3 regions of the Delftia sp. WSY_22 genome follow, and region 2 is predicted to be linked to each of the others. Evidence: riboswitches for the same ligand, from Rfam matches in the RefSeq annotation. Region 2 holds a riboswitch; each other region holds the start of a gene.

Region 1 (7,010 bases), on a different contig from region 2:
AGGCTGGCCTGGTCCACGATGCGCCGGGCGTCGGCACGCCGGGCATCGGCACTCCAGCACAGGTCCTGGGCTTGCAGCTTCATGGGCCGCTCCCTCCCTGCACTGGCTGGCGCACCAGCATCCAGACGAAGAAGGGCCCGCCGATCAGCGAGGTGATCACGCCCACGGGCAGTTCCATGGGCGCAAAGGCCGTGCGCGCGACAAGATCCACCAGCACCAGCAGCAGGGCGCCGGCCAGGGCGGCCACGGGCAGCACGCGCCGGTGGTCCGTGCCCACCAGCATGCGCGCGGCGTGCGGCACGATCAGCCCCACAAAGCCGATGGCGCCGCTGACCGCCACCATGGTGCCCGTGAGCAGCGACACCGCCAGGAACAGTGCGCGCCGCAGCCGTGCCGTGTCCACGCCCAGCGTGGCGGCGGCCTCATCACCGGCCAGCAGGGCGTTGAGCGGGCGCGTCTGCAGCCCCAGCCAGAGCATTCCCGCAGCCAGCACGGCGGCGGGAATGCCCAGTTCCTCCCACTGCGTGCCGGCCAGGCTGCCCAGCGTCCAGGTCAGCAGGGCATTGGCCAGGTCACGCTGGCCCGATGACAGGGTGATCAGACTGGTCACGCCCGCCAGCACATAGCCGATGGCCACGCCACCCAGGATCAGCCGCGTGGCATGGATGCGGCCCTGGGAGCGCGCCAGCAGGTAGACGGCGACGGTGGCCGCCAGCGCCCCTGCAAAGGCCCCGGCCGTGAGGGCGTACATGCCGGCCGAGGCCAGCGCACCGAAGGCCAGCACGGCCACGGCGCCCACCGACGCACCCGAGGACACGCCCAGCAGATAGGGATCGGCCAGCGGATTGCGCACCATGGCCTGCATGATGGTGCCCACCACGGCAAGCCCCGCGCCCACCAGGGCCGCCAGCAGCACGCGCGGCATGCGGATCAGCCAGACGATCTGCTGGTGCTGCGGCGTGATGCCCTCCAGCGGCGGCGATTGCATGCCCAGCACCTGCAGCAGCCGGCTCCAGGCAATGCGCCAGACCGTGCCGGCAGGCATGTCCACTGGTCCCCAAGTGATGGCCAGCGTCATCACCAGCAACAGGGCCGCGAACAGCAGCAGGCACCAGAGGCGGGCGGCGCCCGGGCGCCTGGGCCAGCGGGAGTCAGTTGGCCGCATGGCTGGGCGCCGGCATGCGGTCGGGGTGCAGGGCCTGCGCCAGGGCGCGGGTCCGCGCAATATTGCGCGGGCCGGGCGTGGCCTCGGCATAGGTCATGACGAAAAACCGCTTTTCGCGAATGGCATCGACGCCGGCCAGCTCGGGCTTGGCCAGCAGGAAGTCGATCTTGCCCTGGGCATGGGGCTGGCCGTAGTCGATGATGACGATCCACTGCGGGTTGCGCTGCACCACGTCCTCCCAGTTGCCTGCGGGCCAGTTGCTGGGAATGTCGTCGAAGATGTTGCGCCCGCCCGCTTCCTCGATCATGGCCTGCGGCATGCCGTAGCGGCCCACGGTCACGGGGATGTCCTGGCCGCTGTCGTAGACGAAGACCGCAGGCCGCTGCCGCACGCCCTGCATGCGCTCGCGCAGGTCCTTCAGGTCGCGCTCCAGCCCCTGCGCCAGTTGCTCGGCATGGGCGTCGATGCGGAAGATGCGGCCCAGGTTGCGCAGGTCGGTCAGGCCGTCTTCGAGCGCCACCTGGCTGCGCGGCCCCACGCGGATGCACGATTCGGACAGCACATATGAGGCAATGCCGTGGCGCTGCAGCACCTCGGGCGTGACCTGGCCCTGGCGAAAACCGTAGCTCCAGCCGCCGAAGACGAAATCTGCCGAGGCGCCCAGGATGGCCTCCAGGTTCATCTCGCGCTCGGCCAGCCGCGGCACGCGGGCCAGCTGGGCCTGGAAGGCCGGGTCGATCTGCTTGGCCTGCGTGATACCGCTGTAGCCCACCAGCCGGTCGCCCAGGCCCAGAAAGAGAAACATCTCGGTGATGTTCACGTCATGGGTCACGGCGCGCAGCGGTGCGCTGGCATAGGTCACGGGGCTGCCGCAGACATTGACGGTCACGGCCGCCTGCGGTGCGGCAGCCGGTGCCGGCAGTTCACTGGTGGTGCCGGAATCGCTGCGCGAGCAGCCGGCCAGCAGCAGGGTGGCCGCCAGGGCGCCAGCGCACAGGCCGTGGAGGCTTTTGGAGCGCGCCATGGCCATCAGAACCGGATATGCGCCGCGATCTCGAAGCGGCGGCCTTGCCCGACCAGGAACTGGCTGCCGTAGCTCGATCCCACATAGACCCTGTCGGCCAGGTTGCGGCCGATCAGGCTCAGGGTGGTGCGAGGGTCCACCTGCCAGCTCAGCGCGGCGTCGGCCACGGTGTAGGCGGGCAGGTTCACGGTATTGGCGTTGTTGCCAAAGCGGTCACCCACGTAGCGCAGGCCCAGCGAGGCCTGCCAGGCGCCCACGCGGTAGTGGCCCCAGAGGTTGGCCGTGGTCTTGGCCACGTTCTGCGGGCGGTTGCCGGCGCGGTTGCCGCCGGCCTCGAGGAGCTTGTCGAACTGGGCATCCACATAGGACAGGTTGCCCTCCAGGCGCAGGGCGGGCGTGGCCTGGAAGGCGGCGGTGACCTCGGCGCCGCGCGAGGACTGGCTGCCGCCCTGGATGGAGATGGCCGGGCGGTCGGGGTCGCGCGTGATGATGTTGTCCTTCTTGATGTCGAACACGGCCAGCGTCCATTCGCCGCGCCCGCCTGCCACCTGCTGCTTGATGCCGATCTCGGCCTGGCGGCCCTTGCTCAGCTTGTAAGCCGTGTTGGCCAGGTTCAGCGAGACCAGGCTGTTGACGGGATCATGGCCCGAGCTGATCTGCCCATAGACATGGGTGTCGCGGGCCAGCTCATAGGTCAGGCCCAGGCGCCAGGAGGTGGCGGCCAGCGTCTTGTTGAAATCCGTGCCGCCCACCAGCGAGTGGCTGGCAAAGTCGTAGACATCGCGGCGCAGGCCGGCCATGGCCAGCCAGCGGTTGCTGATGCGCCAGGCATCTTCCAGGTACAGCGCATGCTGGGTCACGCCGGTTTCGGTCTTGGCCTTGGTGACATCGGGGCTGGCCCAGCTGCCATGCACGGGGTCCCAGGCCGAGACCGTGGACGAGCCGCCATAGGGCGAGTTGTTGGACAGCCGCAGGTTGATGCGTGCGGCCTCCCATCCCATGGCGATCTTGTGCGATCCCCGGTCCACGTTCAGGCCCAGGCGATTGCCGGTCTGCTCCAGGTCGTGCAGGATTTCCAGGTAGTCGGAGCGGCCCACGGTCCAAGTGGCGGGGTTGAGCGCGTAGGCCTCGATGTTGCGCCAGTGGCGGTCCGACTGCACGTGGTACAGCTCGTTGCGCACCGTCAACCAGTCATTGGCCTTCCATTGCACCTTGGCGCGCAGGCGCTCGTCGGCATAGCGCAGCACGCTGTCTTCGGCGTTGTAGTTGCGGTCGCGCAGCGACTCCACCACCTTGCCGTCCAGGCCCGGCGTGCCCCAGTAGCGGCTGGGCTTTTGCACGCTGCGGTCGGCAATCAGGTCGATCTGCAGGTCGCTCGTGGGCTCCAAGCGCAGCGTGCTCATGAACTTGCCGTTGCGCGACTGGTCCAAGTCGCGCTCGCCCGCGCTGCGCGCGGTGTAGCTGTCGATGCGGTAGCTGGCATAGGCGCCCAGGGCGCCGGTCACGCCCAGGCCCACGCGCAGCGTGTCGTCCGTGCCAGCGCCCAGCAGCACCTCGGCCGAGCTGGTGCGGCTGGGCTGCTTGCGGATGGCGTTGACCGTGGCGCCCATGGTGCCGCTGCCATACATCAGCGAGGCCGGGCCGCGCAGCACGTCGATGCGCTCGTAGCCCCAGCTGTCCCCGGGATAGGCCGTGGTGCCGGCGGCCACGCCCAGCACCATGCCGTCTTCGGCCACGCCCACGGAGTTCACGCCCGCAAAGCCACGGCTGCTGAAGGACAGGCCGCCGTTGCCCGGCGTGCTGCTGGAGGTCAGGCCCACGGTGCGCGTGACGGCGTCCACCAGGGCGTAGTCGCCGCGCTCCTGCATCTGCTCGGCAGAAACACCATCCACGCTGGCAGGCACTTCCTGGTTGGAGACGCCGGTATGGCTGGCCGAGCGCGCAGGCTGGGCCAGTTGCTGGCCGATGCGTTCGGCCTGGCCGGTGACCTGCACTTCGGGCAGGACAGTCTGTGCCTGCACAGGAACGGACAGGAAGGCGCAGGCCAGGGCCAGCGGGCTCAGCCGAAGGCAAAGGGAATCGGCAGCACGGGTGCTGGGAACGCAGGAAAGGGAGGAATGCATTTCGAACATCGGTCTTCGACCGCCTGATGCGAAAGCAAGGCACTGCCGCCTCTCCAGCCAGCGTGCAAGGATAGGGTGCAGGACATTGCCATCCGCACCCCGCAGACAGTCAAGAAAGCGCCCGCTCAGCGGGCGCGAAACGCAGCAGGCCGGTCTCCGGGCTCACAAGCGGCGCAAGGACATGCCTTGCGCCCAGCGCCCCGTCTTCCCAATCCACCCGCGAAAAGCTGCATGTTGCAGACCACGCCATGAACCAGTGACAGCCTGTCATCGCCCCTCCGCAGGGTTGCGGAGTCTGGCGGTACAGGCATGGAACGCCTTGACTTGTTTACCGTTGCGGGGGCAGCCAAGGCCTGTGCCGGCAGCGCAAAAAGCATTTGCTGGCAGTCACCTTGTTCCCGTTTCATCCCCATGGCTGGCATGTGGACACCTGATGCACGGATGCCTTTGCAGGCGCGGCATTATAGCCAGCGGCCCGCGTCGGTAGCCTGCGGCGCGTCGTGCAGCAGCAGTTCCAGCCCCAGGCGCCCGCCCCGGTGAACGCGGCTGATGGCATGGCGCAGGTGCACGCGGTAAAAGCCTGCCGCACCGCGCACCGGGCGCGGCCCCGTGGCGATGATGGCCGCATCCCCCAGGCCCAGCGGCAGCACCATGGGGCGCGATTGCATGCGCGGGCGCTGCTCGGTCATCACGAATTCGCCGCCCTCGAAATCCTGGCCCGGCCGGGACAGCAGCAGCACCAGCTGCAGCGGGAACACCGCCGCTCCTTCGCTGTATGAGCGCAGCGGGGCATGGCCCGCCTGCGCCACATGCAGCAGGTGCGACTGCGGATGCATCTGGCCGCGCTGGCGGCCCAGCTGCCCGAAGGCCTCGAACGAGGCGGGCAGGGCAGGCTGCATGTCCATTTGGGCACGCCAGCGATTGGCAATGGCAAGCAGGTGCCGGTACAGCACCGGGCGCCATGTGTAGAGGGAGGGCGGCAGGCCATTGCGCATGGCCGCCTCGCCGGCCAGGGCGCGGCTTTCATCCGCATTCAGCAGCCGTGGCAGCAGGCAATGGCCCTCTGCATCGAGCTGGGTGGCAATGCGGCCCCAGTCCAGGCCGGCGAAGCGATCACTGCTGTTCAGCCCATCCATTTCGACCCCTCCATTCAACCCGCCTTGCGAAAAGTGAGATTGATGCGCCGCCCGCCCAGCAGCGGGTGAGGCTGGTCCTTGAGCGGCAACACGCCGTGGTGGCGCAGCCGATCCACGCCGCCCCAGACCACCACGTCGCCATGCTGCAACAACACCCTGGCCGTCTTGTCCGCGCGCGCAAGCCCTCCAAACAGAAATGTGGCCGGCATGCCCAGTGACACCGAGACGATGGGCGCGACAAGGTCACGCTCGTCGCGGTCCTGGTGCAGGGACAGGCGGCTGCCGGGCAGGTACTGGTTGATCAGGCAGGCGTCGGGCGCGAAGCCCTCGAAGCCCGCAGCGGCGGCCGCTTCGCCCGCCAGCTGCGCAAACACGGCCGGCATGGCGGGCCAGGGCTGGCCGCTGACCGGGTCGATGGCGCTGTAGCGGTAGCCGCGCCTGTCGCTGGTCCAGCCCAGCGTGCCGCAGTTGGTCATGGCCACCGACATGGTGAAGCCGCCCGGCGTGACCAGATGGCGCAGCGGCGCCTGGGCCATGACGCCGTCCACCGCAGCCAGCAGTGGCGCCGCATGGGGCAGGGCATGGCCGCGCAGCACCACGGACTGGGGACCAATGGGTTCGATGCCCATGGGAGGTTCATCGGCAAAAAGATCCAGCGTGCTCATACCGGCCGTCCATCAAAGTGCGTCATATCAGAGTGCGTCATGAAAGATCAGCCCCACGGTATGGCGATGGCCGCTTCGGACGCGGCTGACGCCATGGCGCATGGCCGCGCGGCGGTAGCCTGAGCGCCGCCCCGGCACGGGCCGGTGGCGCACGGCCAGGACCAGCGCATCGCCCTGGTCCAACGCCATCACATCGGCCCGTTGCCTGTCGCCATCGGCCTGGGTGATGACGAATTCCCCGCCCGCAAAGTCCTGCCCCGGCCGAGACAGCAGCAACACCACCTGCAGCGGAAACACATGCTCTCCATAGACATCCTGGTGCAGGCAGTTGTAGTCGCCCTCGCCGTATTGGAGGATCAGCGGCGTGGGCCGCAACTGGCCGTGCGCGTGGCAGCGCGCCAGGAAGTCCTGCAGCCGGTCCGGATAGCGCACATCCAGCCCCATGCGCTGGTTCCAGCGGTTGGCCACCAGCACCAGGCGGGAATACAGCTGTTCGCGCAGCCGCTGCAGCAGAGGTGGCAAGGGGTAGTCGAAATACCGGTATTCGCCACGCCCGAAACCGTGGCGGGCCATGACGATGCGGGAGCGAAAACCGTCTTCCCTGGTGTAGAGGGCCGCCAGGTCACGGCATTGCTGCGCGTCCAGCAGGCCGGGCAACCGGGCACAGCCGTGCTCGTCGAGCTGGTGCTCCATCTGCGTCCATTGGCAGGGCGGGGCGGATTCGCAAGCTTCGTTGTCGAAAAGACGGAGGTTGTGCATGGCGGGCGCGGTTGGCGGCATGGGCGCTGGGGGCAATTGCCGCAGTCTAGGGCGCCGCCGCAGCGCCTGCATCCCGCTTCTTGCAGTGGACAGAATGTCAACCGGCGGCAGCGCCTGCCAGCCGCGTGCTGGACAGGC
Region 2 (7,010 bases):
ATGTCGGCCGCGTTGTTGGCGTAGTCCGAGGTATTGGTCGTGGCCCCGCGCGAGACGGTGATGATGCGGTCGCTGATGGTGTTCTGGAACAGGGCCGCATCCACGCGCCAGCCGGGCTGCTGCAGCGCGGCGCCGACCTCGATCTGGCGGCTGGTCTCGGGCTTGAGGTTGGGGTTGCCGAAGGTGCGGCCACCGCCGACGGCCGTGAAGTCCGAGGCCAGCTCCGTGGCCGTGGGCGCGCGAAAGCCCGTGGAGGCCGCAGCGCGCAGCGTGAGCCGGTCCGTGGCCTTCCAGGTGGCGCCGGCCGACCAGGTGTGGTTGTCGTAGTCGCGCGTGCTGGCCTGGGCCAGGGCCAGGTTGGGCGTCTCGTCGAAGCGTGTCGTGCCCCAGGTCTTGCGCAGGCCGGCGCGCAGCGTGAGGCGGTCGTCGAACAGGGTCTGCGCGTCCTCGACGTACAGCGCGTGCACCTGCTCGGTCTGGTTGTTGTCGTAGGGCGCAACCTGGCCCGCCGGGCCGCCCGGCATGGCCACGCGCAGGCGGTCGGAGCGCAGCTTGCTGCGCTCCCAGTCGAAGCCCATCAGCAGGTCATTGGTCTGGCTGACACGCAGGCGCGGCTGAAAGCGCAGGCCCGTGGCGTCCAGCTGGCGGTGGTTGTAGTCGCGCGCCGTGCCGGGCACGGCACTGTTGCCCGAGCGGATCACGGGCGAGGCCCAGTTGAACTCATCGGTATCGACCAGGCTGTAGAGGTGGGTCGTCCAGCTCAGGCGCTGGCCGGGCAGTGCGCCTTCGTAGGTCAGGTCCAGCGAGCGGTTGCTGCGGTTGTCTCGGCTGTAGATGTTGGCGCCCGATCCGCGAAAGCCCGCGTTGTAGATGCCGTCCGTGCGCAGCTGCAGCTCCACGCGGTGCAGCTCGTGCAGCTGCCAGCCCAGGGCGCCGCTGGCGCCGCGCCGCTTCCAGCCCGTGTTCTCCATGCGCGTGCCGCCATCGCCCGACTCGTAGTCGCCGCGCCCGCCTGCGCTCACGCCGAAGTACCAGTCGAAGCGGTCATTGGCGCCGGCCGTCTGCGCATCGGTACGCCACAGGTCCCATGAACCGGCCTGGACCTGGGCGCGCGTGCCGGGCGCTGTCGCTCCCGTCTTCATGATGATGTTGACCACCCCGCCCATGGCCTGGCTGCCGTAGATCACCGAGGACGGGCCGCGCACGATCTCGATGCGCTCCACATCCGAGGGGCTGAGCTTGGACAGGTTGGCCGTGCCCGCGCGCCGGCCGTTGACCAGCACCAGCACCTGGCTGCGGAAGTCGCGCCCCTGGCCGTCGGTGGAGGCGCCGCGCAGGTTCATCGAGGTCTGGGCCGCCGTCCATTCGCTGAGAAAGCCCACGGCGTTCTCGGCCAGCAGGTCGGTGACCGAGCGCGCGCTGGAGCGCTCTATGGCCTCGCGGTCGATGGTCTGCGTGGTGCCCGCGATGCGGCTGCGCGCCTCGGGCCGCGCCGTGGCGGTCACGAAGACGGCGTCCAGCGCATCGTCGGCGGATGCACCGGCTTTGCCGGCCGCCGGTTCCTGTGCGGCGCCGGCCGCCGCGGCGCAGCAGGCCAGCACGGCCGCAGCGGTGGCCGGGCGCAGGAAGGGAGGAAGGGGAAAGGGGCCGGAACAATCGGCGGCCAAAGAAGCGAAGCGCATGCGTTGAATCCAACTGCCCCAGTCACCCGTGGGGCCTATCGTCTGAACCACGCCGCACGGCGCGCACGCCGGAGCCGGCCACGCCAGCGCAGGCTGGGGCCGGACCGGACAGGCGCACTCCCGCGGCGTCCGAAAGCAATGCAGAAGGCCGGTATCCGGGCTTGCGGAACGCTGCGGCGCGCATCGTGGGCGCGCTGCAGCAGGCATCCCCGCCTTCCCATGTCCGTCCAGACACAGTGGCTTGCGGCGCGCAACCGGTGGGTGGCGCGCCAGCGTGGGGAGTTGTATTCCGCTGACCGTTGCGGGGGCAGCGCAGGCATTGCGAGCGGCCACCTCGATGGCATCGCGCACCTGCTTCCCGTTGAACCCCTGGCCGGCAAGCGGCATGGGGCACCTTCAGCAACAGCGCACCGCCACGGCCCAGGGGCTGCGGCGGTGCGCCAGCGGCGGATTATCGCTGATGCGGTCTAGGCCCAGAAGCCCGGCACGCGGGCCAGCGCACGCAGCGCGCGGCGGCTGCTGCGCGCGCTGGTGGCCAGGCGGGCCTGCAGGTAGCCGGCGGCAAACCAGGCGCGCGGATCCGTGCCGGCCTGGTCACGAAAAAGCGCGGCCGCCACGGCCATGTCGTTGTGCAGGCCCAGCGCGTCCTGGGCGGGCACCAGCGCCTCGGCAAAGCGCCGCCCCTTTTTGCCGGGCCACATTCCAGGCGCGAATTCTCGCGCGAAGTCCGCCAGGTAGCGCAGACGCTTGAGCCGCTTGCGCACGCGGTGCTGCTGCGCCAGCGGCAGGCGGTCGAAGTGCCGGCCGTCGCGCAGCACCTGGCGGTGCAGGCGCGCCAGCCGCCGTGCCAGGTACTTGCGCGTGCCTGCGGCGGACAGGCTGACCAGGCCGGGCTGCCGCTTGCCTGCAGGCGCCTGCGCCAGCGCATGGATCTCGGCCAGCGTTTGCAGGAACTGCGGCTCGCGGACCGCAGCGGCCGCGTCCGCGTCGGCCTGCCCGGCATCCGGCACGGCCCATTCGCACAAGGGCGCATCGGCGTCCTGCAGCAGCGGCCGCACCACGTCGGCCAGGGTGCCGGCATCGCGCAGCGTGCCCAGGCGCGCAAAGGCCAGGGCCAGCGGGGCATCCCATTCGGCGCGCATGCCGGGCGCCAGCCCTGCGCATTCGCGCAGCAGGGTGCGCAGGCGCCGCAGGGCCACGCGCAGCTGGTGGATGCGTTCGGCCTCGCCGCTGCCGGCGTCCACGGCATCCACGGCATCCATATGCGACTGCACCTGGGCCAGTGCGGCAGCCAGCGTCGCACGCACAAAGCCGGCCGCATCGGGCCGGTCGGGGAACTGCCTGGCAGGGGTGGTCATGGTCAGGAAAGGATGTGCGGGCGTTGCTGCGATTGTGGGCACCGCCCGGCCCCCGGGTCAATCGGCGCCATCCCCGCTCAGGCTGTGCAGCGCGGGCCGGGCAATGCGCACATAGTCGGCCGAGTCCAGCACGATGGAGCGGTCCAGCCGGCCCGCATTGAAGGCGATCTCGGCAAAGCGCTCCACCAGTGCCGGGTCCACCACCAGGCGCACCTGCGGGTTGAAGGAGAACGGCGGCACCGATCCCATCACGCAGCCGGTGGCGGCCTGGGCCTCCTCGGGCGAGGCCAGCGTGGCCTTGCGCACGCCCACGGCCTGGGCCAGGCGCTTGAAGTCCAGCTTGCGGTCGCCGGGCAGCACGGCCAGGAACAGCTGGGGATCGCCCGCACCGGCCGCATCGCGGCTCTTGCAGAGCATGGCCTTGGCACCCTGGCCGGGTGCCGTGCCCCGGATTTCGGCGACGAGGTCGGAGCGGCCCTCGGCAGGGTGCTCGATCACGCGAAAGCGCGCGTCCTGGGATTGCAGCAGGTGAACAAGGGTGTCGAACATGGCAGGGAGCACAAGAAACGGACAAGAAGGCAGGTCGCCTGGGTTTTGACATTTTGTCCAATTCAAAACAAAATGTCCAATATGACACAACGCACTCCCGAGCAGCGCCAACTGCTGGAACAGGTGGCCAAGATCGCCGAAGGCCTGGGCCAGACCCTTGCCCCGTTCTGCGAGGTGGTGGTGCATGACCTGCTCGACCCGTCCCATGCGGTGCTGGCCATCCACAACAATCTCTCGGGCCGCGAGGTCGGCCAGGGCGCGACGGAGCTGGGGCTGGCCCGCATCCAGGACCCCGGCTACGAGCAGGTCATCGCCAACTACCCCAACCAGTTCGCCGATGGCCGCCAGGCCAAGAGCACGTCCATCGGCATCCGCGACTCCGAGGGCCGCTACATCGCCGCCCTGTGCATGAATGTGGACCTGACGATGTTCCAGGGCTTCCAGAGCATGCTCAACCGCTTTGCCGCCGTCAGCGGCGACACGCCGGCCCGCGAAATGCTGGCGCCCATGGGCGCCGGGGCCGGGGCCGGTGCCGGTGCCGACACGGTGCGCGCCCGCATCGACCAGTTCGCGGCGCGCCTGGCGACCACGCCGCGCGCCCTCAAGCCCGAGGAGAGGCGCGCCCTGGTCCGTGAACTCAAGGGCGACGGCCTGCTGGACCTTCGCCGCTCCATGGAGACCATTGCCGCCCACCTGGGCGTGTCGCGCGCCACGGTCTACAGCTACGCCAAGTAGCTCCCGGCACCCCGCCGATCTGCAACTCCTTCTCTCCCGTACCGATGACAAGCCTTCCCACCTATGACGACGTGGCCGCAGCGGCCCAACGCATCCAGGGCCATGCCCACCGCACGCCCGTGCTCACCTCGCGTACGCTGGACGAGGCGCTGGGCGCACGTGTCTTCCTGAAGTGCGAGAACCTGCAGCGCATGGGCGCCTTCAAGTTCCGCGGCGCGTTCAACGCCCTGTCTCGCTTCAGCGCCGCGCAGCGCAAGGCCGGCGTGGTGGCGTTTTCCTCGGGCAACCACGCCCAGGCCATTGCACTGGCTGCCAGGCTGCTGGAGATTCCCGCCACCATCGTCATGCCGCATGACGCGCCCGCCGCCAAGGTGGCGGCCACCAAGGGCTATGGCGGCCAGGTGGTGGTCTACGACCGCTATACCGAAGACCGCGAGCAGATCGGCCGCGACCTGGCCGAGCGCCACGGCCTGACCCTGATCCCGCCCTACGACCATGCCGATGTGCTGGCCGGCCAGGGCACGGCCGCCAAGGAACTGTTCGAGGAAACCGGCCCGCTGGACGCCCTCTTCGTGCCGCTGGGCGGCGGCGGCCTGCTGTCGGGCACCGCCCTGTCCACGCGTGCGCTCAGCCCCGAGTGCGCGCTCTACGGCGTGGAGCCCGAGGCCGGCAACGACGGCCAGCAGTCGCTGCGCGCAGGCCGCATCGTCCACATAGACACCCCCAAGACCATTGCCGACGGCGCCCAGACCCAGCACCTGGGCGGCATCACCTTCCCCATCATCCAGCGCGACGTGACCGACATCCTCACCGCCAGCGATGCCGAGCTGGTCGATGCCATGGGCTTCCTGGCCACGCGCATGAAGCTCGTGGTCGAGCCCACCGGCTGCCTGGGCCTGGCCGCCGCGCGCCAGAAAGGCGAGGAGCTGCGCGGACGGCGCGTAGGCATCATCCTCAGCGGCGGCAACGTGGACATGCAGCGCTTTTGCAGCCTGCTGGGCGCCTGATCCTGATCCTGGCCCTGATCGAAGGCCGCCCTCACCCGCGCGGGCTGAAGGTGCGCGGAAACACCACGGGCGCGCTGCGGTCGGCCAGGCGGTAGCCCATGGCGGGGCGGCGTGACGTGCCCTCCACCTGGCCGGCCTCCACCAGAAAGCCGGCCGCCATCATGCGCGTGCGAAAACCGCTCTTGTCCACGGGGCGGCCCAGCACCACTTCGTAGGCCTGCTGCAGCTGCGGCAGTGTGAAAGGCTCGGGCAGCAGAAAGGCCGGCAGCGAGGTGTATTCCACCTTGCCCCGCAGCCGCTCCACCGCTGCGCGCAGGATCTCGCCGTGGTCGAAGGCCAGCGCAGGCGCGCGCAGCAGTTCATCGACGGCAAACCACGACACATCGGCCGCATTCGCGCCCTTGGCCAGGATCAGGTCGTGCCCCGGGATCAGCGCGAAATACACATGCGTGGCCGACCAGCCACGCGGGTCGCGCGCCGCGCCGCCCCAGCTTCCCAGCTGCTCCAGGTAGGGGCTGTCCACACCCGTCTTGTCCAGCAGCTTGCGCCGCGCGCAGGCCAGCAGGTCCGCGTCCTGGCGCACATCCACAAAGCCGCCGGGCAGCGCCCACAGTCCCGGAAACGGCTCGCTGCCCGCCGTGGGGCGCTGCACCAGCAGCACCTGCAGGGCATCGTCTGCGACCGTGAAGATGACCACGTCCACCGTGGTGAACGGGCGCGGGAAGTCCAGCGCGCCCTGCGGGGATGGGGAATTTTTTTCAGCCATGGGATGGATTGTGCTTGACGTGCCGGATTTTAAGTTGCACTATGCAACCCATAAGAGTTGTACAGAACAACTTAAAAGGAGAAGCACCATGTTCGGCATCCGTTTCATCAAGTCCCAACCCACGGTCCACCTCATGCAGTTCCGCGCCGGCAAGGTGGTGCGCGAGGGTGCGGGCCAGTCCTTCTTCTACTACGCGCCCACCACCACCCTGGTCGCGGTGCCCGTGGGCAGCCAGGACTGCCACTTCATGCTGGAGCTGGTGACGGCCGACTTCCAGAGCGTCACCGTGCAGGGCCAGGTCACCTACCGCATCAGCACACCGCGCCAGACCGCCACGCTGATGGACTTCTCCCTGGCGCGCGACGGCCAGAAATACCTGTCCGAAGACCCGCAGCGCCTGGGCGACCGCGTGACCATGCAGGCCGAGGTCATCATCCAGCAGGCCGTGCAGGCGCTGGAGCTCAAGCAGGCGCTGCGCTCCTCGGCACTCATTGCGCGCACGGCCCAGCAGGAGCTGGCCGCCCAGCCCGAGATCGAGGCGCTGGGGCTGGAGATCCTGGGTGTCTCGGTCATGGCCGTCAAACCCACGCCCGACATCGCCCGCGCCCTGGAAGCCGAGGCGCGCGAGTCCAACCTCAAGGCCGCGGACGACGCCGTCTATGCCCGCCGCATGGCTGCCGTGGAAAACGAGCGCGCCATCCGCCAGAACGAGCTCGATACCGATGTGGCCGTGGAAAAGAAAAAGCGCCAGATCCGCGAGGCCCAGCTGGAAGCCAAGGCCGCCCAGATGCGCAAGGAAAACGAGCTGCGCGCCGAACAGATGTCCGCCGACGTGGCGCTGGAGACCAGCCGCCGCGACTTCGTCGAAGGCCAGGCCGCCAACAGCCGCATCCTGGCCGAGGCCGAGGCCTAC
Region 3 (7,010 bases), on a different contig from region 2:
CCGGCCTGTCCAGACATTCACCTTCGAGGCCCCGGCCGCGCTGCCCAGCTCGCGCAAGGCCCTCAGCTCCACCTGGGTGAACCCGCCCTCGGGGTCGCCCAGCGGATGGATGACGATGTGCGGGGAGGCCGCCAGCCAGGCACGCCGATGCATGCGCCTGAGCTGGTACTTCAGAAGCTGCTCGGCCAGGATGAAGTCCGATATCAGCGAACGCGGGTGGGCGAAGGGATTGACGACTTCGGCAGGCTCCGATGCGGCCGCGAGCCTGGCCTGCGGGCCGGCCGCGAGAATCCGGCGCCGGGGCGGCGGACTCAGGGCCAGCTCGGGAACCTCCGACAGGGTCTGGCCCGTTTTCGGATTTGTCAGCGTCAGGCGCTCGGGAGAAATCTGTACGTAGATGAGTGGTAGGAAGGCAGAGAGCATGGACATCCATCAATCGATTTTCTGAACCACGGTCTGGCCCGGCAGCAAGGCCCGGCCATCACCGCCACGCGGCAGCATGGGCGCGACAGGCTGACCTGTCTGGCGGTCCAGCAGCAGCGAATGTGCCTCGCCGGGCGCAAACAAATGGCCTTCGCCCCATTGCCGCAAGGCCACGATGACGGGGAACAGGTCCAGCCCCCGGGCCGTCAGCACATATTCCAGGTAGGCCGAGCCTTCGGCGGCCGGTCGAGTTTCGAGGATGCCGGCCTCCACCAGCCGGCGCAGCCGGTCGGCCAGGATATTGCGGGCCGCGCCCAGGCTGCGCTGGAAATCGCCAAAGCGGCTGATGCCATCGAAGGCATCGCGCACGATGAGCAGCGACCAGCGGTCGCCGATCACATCCAGGGAGCGGGCCACCGGACAGGGCTGCGGTGTGTCAGGACGGGTGTCTTCTTTCATGACGTCATTGTGGTTGCATTTCAAAACTGGTTCAACTAGCATCCAACCAGTTTTGTTTTGCAACTGGATTCAATTCATGAAAGCCTTCCCAGCCTCGGACACGGTCCGCATGCCGCGCAGCCTGGTGCTGCTGTTCGCCGCTGCCAGCGGCCTGAGCGTGGCCAATGTCTACTACGCCCAGCCGCTGCTGGAGGCGCTGGCGGCCGACTTCGGCATCAGCCATGCAGCCGTGGGCGGGGTGGTCACGGCCACGCAGGCCGGCTGCGCGCTGGCACTGCTGCTGCTGGTGCCGCTGGGCGACCGGCTGGAACGGCGGCGACTCATGCTTTTGCAGTTGCTGGGCCTGGTGCTGGCCCTGGCGGCCGTCAGCACCGCGCGTTCGGCCGTTCTGCTGCTGGCGGGCATGCTGGCCGTGGGCCTGCTGGGCACGGCCATGACGCAGGGGCTGATCGCCTATGCGGCCAGCGCCAGCCAGGCAAATGAGCGCGGGCGCGTGGTGGGCGCGGCCCAGGGCGGGGTTTTCATCGGCCTGCTTTTGGCGCGCGTGTTTGCCGGCGCCGTGGGTGACGTGGCTGGCTGGCGTGGCGTCTATGCCTGCTCGGCCCTGCTGATGCTGGCCCTGGCCTGGCCCCTGTGGCGGCAACTGCCCCGGCTGGCGGTGCCCTCCCCCGTACCCGGCTACACGCAATTGCTGTCATCCATGCTCCAGCTGCTGCGCCAGGACCGCATGCTGCGCACACGCGGCATGCTGGCCCTGCTGATGTTTGCCACCTTCAACATCTTCTGGAGCGCCCTGGTCCTGCCGCTGAGCGCGCCGCCCTACAGCCTGTCGCTCACGGCCATCGGCGCTTTCGGCCTGGCCGGCGTGGTGGGCGCACTGGCAGCAGCCCGTGCCGGGCACTGGGCCGACCAGGGTTTCGCGCAGCGCACCAGCCTGGGCGCGCTGGTGATCCTGCTGCTGGCCTGGGTGCCGATTGCGCTGCTGGAGCAGTCGCTGTGCGCGTTGGTCGCCGGTATCGTGCTGCTGGACCTGGGCGGCCAGGCCCTGCATGTGACCAACCAGAGCCTGATCTTTCGCAGCAACCCGCAGGCCCACAGCCGGCTGGTGGGGCTGTACATGCTGTTCTATGCCGTGGGCAGCGGGCTGGGGGCGCTGATTGCCACCAACGCCTACGCGCGGTTTGGCTGGCACGGCGTCTGCGTTGCGGGGGCGGCGTTCAGCTTGGCGGCCCTGGTGTTCTGGACCATGACGCGGGAAACGGCTGCCCAGGCCAGCGTTCCCGCCTAGACCCGGCTCACCAGCTCCGAAGGCACCCGGCCCAGCGCCTTGCGGAACATGGTGGAAAAAGCGCTGGGGCTGTCATAGCCCAGGTCCAGCGCCACCTGCGTGACCGATGCGCCCGCAGACAGCCGCGACACCGCCGCCAGCAGGCAGGCCTGCTGGCGCCAGGCGCCAAAGGCCATGCCTGTGTGCTGCTGGAAAAACCGGCTGAAGGTGCGCAGGCTCTTGTTCAGCGCCTGTGCCCAGTCCTGCGGCGTGGCGCGAATGCTGGGCTGGGCCAGGAACTGCTTGCACAGGGCGGCCAGCTTTTCATCGCGGGGAATGGGCGCGAACAGCGGCAGGCTGCGGGCCGAGGCCAACTCATGCAGCACCAGCGTGACCAGGGCGCCGTCACGGCCCGCTTCGTCGTACAGCGCCGGCAGGTCGGCGCAGGACAGCAGCAGCTGGTGCAGTAGCGGGGTGACGACCAGGGCCTCGCAGTGCACACCCGGGCGAGGCGCAGCAGCCGGTTCGATGTACAGGCTGCGCGTGCTCACGCCCTGCATGCGCACGCTGTGCGGCTTGCTGGCCGGAATCCACACGCCGCTATAGGGCGGGATGGTCCAGGCGCCGTCGTCGGTTTCCACTTCCATCAGCCCGCTCATCCCGTAGAGAAACTGGGCACGCCGGTGGCTGTGCGTGGGCAGCAGCGTGCCAGGCGTGTAGTCGGTGCCGATGGCCAGCACATCGCGCGCCACGGCGTCCACGGAATGCAGCGGGATGTTGAGCATGGGGATGTCCGGAAAACAGCCAACAGGCTTTGGCAGGAATTCGAGGATTATTGACCTATCCGCGAAAGCAGGCCAAACCGCGGCATCCTAAGGTTCAGTCCTTGCTCGTTTTTTCCAAAGGACTGTCTGTGTTCCCTCTCCTGCTGCTGGCTTTCGGTGTGCTTGCCGGCGTGACCACCGTGCTCTTCGGCTTTGGCGGCGGCTTCGTGGCCGTTCCGCTGCTTTATGCGCTGCTGACCTCCATCCACGGCGCGGACTCCGCCGTGGGCCAGGCTGCCATGCACATTGCCGTGGCCACCTCCACCTGCGTGATGATTTTCGGCGCCTCCATGGCCACGCTGCGCCAGCACCGCGCGGGCGCCCTGCCCTGGGATCAGGTACGGCCACTGGCCGGCTTCATCGCGGCCGGCGCCGTGGCGGGCGCGGCGGCCGCCACCTGGATCAGCGGGGAATGGGTGCGCTGGGCCTTCATCGCCTACCTGGCCCTGACCATCGCCGACGCGCTGCTGCGCCCGGGCTTCGTGCACGGCACCGCCGCCCAATTGCAGCCCATGGGCCGCAGGCCCGCCGCCATCGCAGGCTTGGCGATTGGCGCGATTGCAGCCTTCCTGGGTGTGGGCGGCAGCGTGATGACCGTGCCGCTGATGCGCCGACGCGGCGCCAGCATGGCGGCCGCCACGGCCATGGCCAGCCCGCTGTCCCTGCCCATGGCCGTGGCGGGCACCGCTGCCTACATGCTGGCATCCCATAGCGCGGGGCTGGGCCCCTGGCATGTGGGCTATGTGGACCTGCAGGCCTTTGCCCTGCTGACGGCCGGATCGTGGACCGGCATCAGGCTGGCGGCCCCGCTGATCGGCCGCATTCCCGATGCCCTGCATGCCAAGGCCTACCTGACCCTGCTGGGCCTGGTGCTGCTGGTCATGATCGTGGCCTGAGCGCTGCGCTCAACCCTCCTGGAAGATCGCCTCGATCCGGGTCTCGAACACCCGGGCAATGGCGAATGCCAGCGGCAGGCTGGGGTCGTAGCGGCCCGTCTCTATGGCATTGACGGTCTGGCGCGACACGCCCAGCAGGTCAGCCAGCGCAGCCTGGCTCCAGCCGCGCTCGGCGCGCAGTTCACGGATGGTGTTTTTCATCGCCGGGCCGCCTCTGCAGCGCGGCTCATCGGCTGCGCAGCCAGTGGGCCACCGAGGCAGCCACCCAGAGCGCACCCATCAAGGGCCACACCATGAACATGCTGAGCTTGGGAAAACCTGCCATTTCCAGGAATCCGTAGGTGAAGGTGAGGCCCGCCGTGCCCGCCGCCGCAATCGCCAGCTGCTCCAGCATGGACTTGCGCAGGAACTCATCGGTATCCCGCACCAGGCGCACGATGGCCCGCACGGCCAGCGCAAACGCCAGCATGGGGCTGAGCAGCACGGCCGTGCGCGGGGCCCCGGCCCGCATGTCTGCGCTGAGCAAAAGCGCCCCCACAAGCAGCGCCATGTAGAGCAGCAGCGCAAATCCCAGCTCCTTCTGGTAGCGGCGGTTGGTGACCGTTGTTTGATTCATGGAAGTCTCTCGCAATGTGTAAAGGATGCTTGACATTGTGCGATGCCACCCGCGAGCATGTCAAGCAAGCTTTACATCGGCACTGAACGCCCCGCCGTACAATCGCCGCCGTTGGTGCCAGCAGCCCCAGGGGCTGCGGTTAAACGGGAAACATGGGGCGGCCAGATAAAGCCGCCCGCATGTACTGCCCCCGCAACAGTGAGTGAAACGCCGCGTGCATGGCACCGGCCCCCGCCAAACCCGTGCCACTGGGCGTACAGCCCGGGAAGGCCTTGGCGAGTGCGTCACCAGTCTGGATACCGGCCAACAGGCGGCCGGCCGCGCATGCAGCGCAGCCGGTCTTTGTGGTTTCCGTGCCGGCGGGGTCGCTGGCGCGCAACTGGCTCGCATCCATGCACACCCTCGCCCTCGCGCGCGCCCCTGGCGCCGCTCTTCGCTCGCCCTCGGCGTTCCCCGTACTGTGCACCTTGTCCGCCCTGGCTGCGGCCTCACTGCTGGCCTGCCAGGCCCAAGCACAACAGGCACAACAGGCACAACAGGCGCAGCGGGCACAGACCTCCCAGCTCGATACCGTGGTCGTCACCGCCTCGCGCAGCGAGCAGTCCCTGCGCACCGTCACGGCCGACATGACCGTGATCGACGCCGAGACCATTGCCCGCAGCGGCGCCACGGGCGTGGCCGACCTGCTGGTCCAGGTGCCGGGCGTGCAGATCAACCGCAATGGCGGGCCGGGCCAGGTCACCTCGGTCTACCTGCGCGGCACCAGCAACCAGCACACTGCCGTATTCATCGACGGCGTGCGCTACAGCTCGCAGGAGCTGCAGGGCGGCGCGGTCTGGTCCACCCTGCCGCTGGCGCAGATCGAGCGCATCGAAGTGCTGCGCGGCCCAGCCGCCGCCATCTATGGCTCAGACGCCATGGGCGGCGTGATCCAGATCTTCACCAAGCGGGCGGACGGCCAGACCCGCGCCTATGCCGAGGCCGGCATAGGCAACCAGGGCACCAGCAAGCTGGCCACAGGATTCCAGGGCGGAGCCAACGGCTTCACCTATGGCTTGAACCTGGCTGACGAGCGCAGCGACGGCTTCGACGTCTACCCCGGCAACACCTTCTCGCCCAACCCGGACAAGGATGGCTACAGCAACACCTCGCTGGGCCTGAACGCGGGCTACAAAACGGGCATCCACCAGATCGATGCCAGCCTGCTGCACAGCCGCCTGCGCACGCACTACGACCAGAGCCCGCCGCCGTTCGACGACTACGACGTGGTCAAGAACACCACCGGCAGCCTGCGCTGGCAGGCCGGCTGGAACGCCATGTACAAAAGCGTGGTCCAGATCTCCCATACCGACAGCCAAAGCGACCGCCACACCCAGTCGCCCGAACGCGCCGACGGCAGCTCCACCAACTACCTGCTGCAGAACCTGTTCACGCTGGGCCAGCACCGTTTCAACATCGACCTGGAGCGCCGCGAGGACAAGCTGGACACGCAATACGCCTGGACGCAGAACACCGACAGCCGGCGCGTGCAGAACTCCCTGTCGGCCGGCTGGCGCCTGACCGAGGGCCGCCACCAGTTCGACGCCAACCTGCGCCACGACCAGGTGCGCGACCAGCAGAACAAGACCACGGGCGGCCTGGGCTACGGCCTGCAGATCGACGAGCGCTGGCGCTGGGTGGCATCGGCCGGCACGGCCTTCAGAACTCCCACGCTGTACGAGCGCTTCACGGGCCAGGCGGCGGCCGACCTCAAGCCCGAAAGCAGCACCAACGTGGAAACCGGCCTGCACTATGCGGCCGGTGCCAACCGCCTCTCGGCCGTGGTCTACCGCAACAAGTTCAAGAACCTCATCACCTACGACTGGAACAGCGCCGTTCCCTGCAACTGCTACCGTAACTGGCAAAGCGTGGAGATCACCGGCCTGACGCTGTCTGGCGGCACGCGCCTGGGCAGCGCCAATCTGGGCGCCTCGCTGGACTTCATGAACCCCGAGAACCTGGAGACCGGCAAGCTGCTGCCCTACCGCTCCAAGCGCATGCTCAAGCTCAATGCCGACACCCAGGCTGCCGGCTGGACGCTGGGCGGCGAAGCGCAGCTGTACAGCGGCCGCTATGCCGACGAGGCCAACACCTTCAAGCTGGGCGGATACGGCGTGGCCAACCTTTACGCCCAGCGCCAGCTGACAAGGCAATGGACGCTGCTGGCCCGGGTCAACAACATCGCCGACCGCGACTACGCACCCACGCGCGGCTATGCGAACGCAGGCCGCACCGTGTTCGTCAGCGTGCGCTGGACTCCCCTGCCCTGACCCCATGCATCTGCTTCTGCGCCTGCTTTCGCGCCTGCCCCGCATCCTGCTGCTGACCGCCGCCCTGGCCTGCGCAGGCGGCGCGGGCAACGCCTTTGCGCAAAAGGCGGCGGATGCGGGATCGGGCGGGGCAACCACCACCTACACCGTCACCGACATGCGTGGCCGTCAGGTGCGCCTGGAGCGCGTGCCGCAGCGCATCGTCTCGCTGCTGCC

Evidence for each region. Region 2 has a riboswitch for cobalamin ahead of ACF8NF_RS04940 (TonB-dependent receptor). Riboswitches for the same ligand answer to the same signal wherever they lie in the genome.
Region 1: it holds a riboswitch for cobalamin, as region 2 does, so the genes downstream of both, ACF8NF_RS19920 (TonB-dependent receptor) here and ACF8NF_RS04940 (TonB-dependent receptor) in region 2, are expected to answer to the same signal.
Region 3: it holds a riboswitch for cobalamin, as region 2 does, so the genes downstream of both, ACF8NF_RS20185 (TonB-dependent receptor domain-containing protein) here and ACF8NF_RS04940 (TonB-dependent receptor) in region 2, are expected to answer to the same signal.

The regions. Positions count from the first base shown of each region.
Region 1 is NZ_JBICKN010000040.1:11,680-18,689, reverse strand. Features, by position in the region: gene ACF8NF_RS19935 (ABC transporter ATP-binding protein) at 1-83, opposite strand, end outside; gene ACF8NF_RS19930 (FecCD family ABC transporter permease) at 80-1,165, opposite strand; gene ACF8NF_RS19925 (ABC transporter substrate-binding protein) at 1,152-2,195, opposite strand; gene ACF8NF_RS19920 (TonB-dependent receptor) at 2,195-4,321, opposite strand; cobalamin riboswitch at 4,442-4,761, opposite strand; gene ACF8NF_RS19915 (2OG-Fe(II) oxygenase) at 4,774-5,448, opposite strand; gene alkB (DNA oxidative demethylase AlkB) at 5,463-6,113, opposite strand; gene ACF8NF_RS19905 (2OG-Fe(II) oxygenase) at 6,141-6,872, opposite strand.
Region 2 is NZ_JBICKN010000006.1:967,435-974,444, forward strand. Features, by position in the region: gene ACF8NF_RS04940 (TonB-dependent receptor) at 1-1,682, opposite strand, end outside; cobalamin riboswitch at 1,811-2,095, opposite strand; gene ACF8NF_RS04945 (CHAD domain-containing protein) at 2,150-3,040, opposite strand; gene ACF8NF_RS04950 (YbaK/prolyl-tRNA synthetase associated domain-containing protein) at 3,098-3,589, opposite strand; gene ACF8NF_RS04955 (transcriptional regulator) at 3,671-4,324, shown strand; gene ACF8NF_RS04960 (threo-3-hydroxy-L-aspartate ammonia-lyase) at 4,369-5,331, shown strand; gene ACF8NF_RS04965 (NUDIX domain-containing protein) at 5,363-6,097, opposite strand; gene ACF8NF_RS04970 (SPFH domain-containing protein) at 6,186-7,010, shown strand, end outside.
Region 3 is NZ_JBICKN010000040.1:69,616-76,625, forward strand. Features, by position in the region: gene ACF8NF_RS20150 (rod shape-determining protein) at 1-429, opposite strand, end outside; gene ACF8NF_RS20155 (winged helix-turn-helix transcriptional regulator) at 433-882, opposite strand; gene ACF8NF_RS20160 (MFS transporter) at 959-2,170, shown strand; gene ACF8NF_RS20165 (helix-turn-helix domain-containing protein) at 2,167-2,934, opposite strand; gene ACF8NF_RS20170 (sulfite exporter TauE/SafE family protein) at 3,063-3,869, shown strand; gene ACF8NF_RS20175 (helix-turn-helix transcriptional regulator) at 3,879-4,070, opposite strand; gene ACF8NF_RS20180 (hypothetical protein) at 4,096-4,485, opposite strand; cobalamin riboswitch at 4,581-4,808, shown strand; gene ACF8NF_RS20185 (TonB-dependent receptor domain-containing protein) at 4,878-6,794, shown strand; gene ACF8NF_RS20190 (ABC transporter substrate-binding protein) at 6,799-7,010, shown strand, end outside.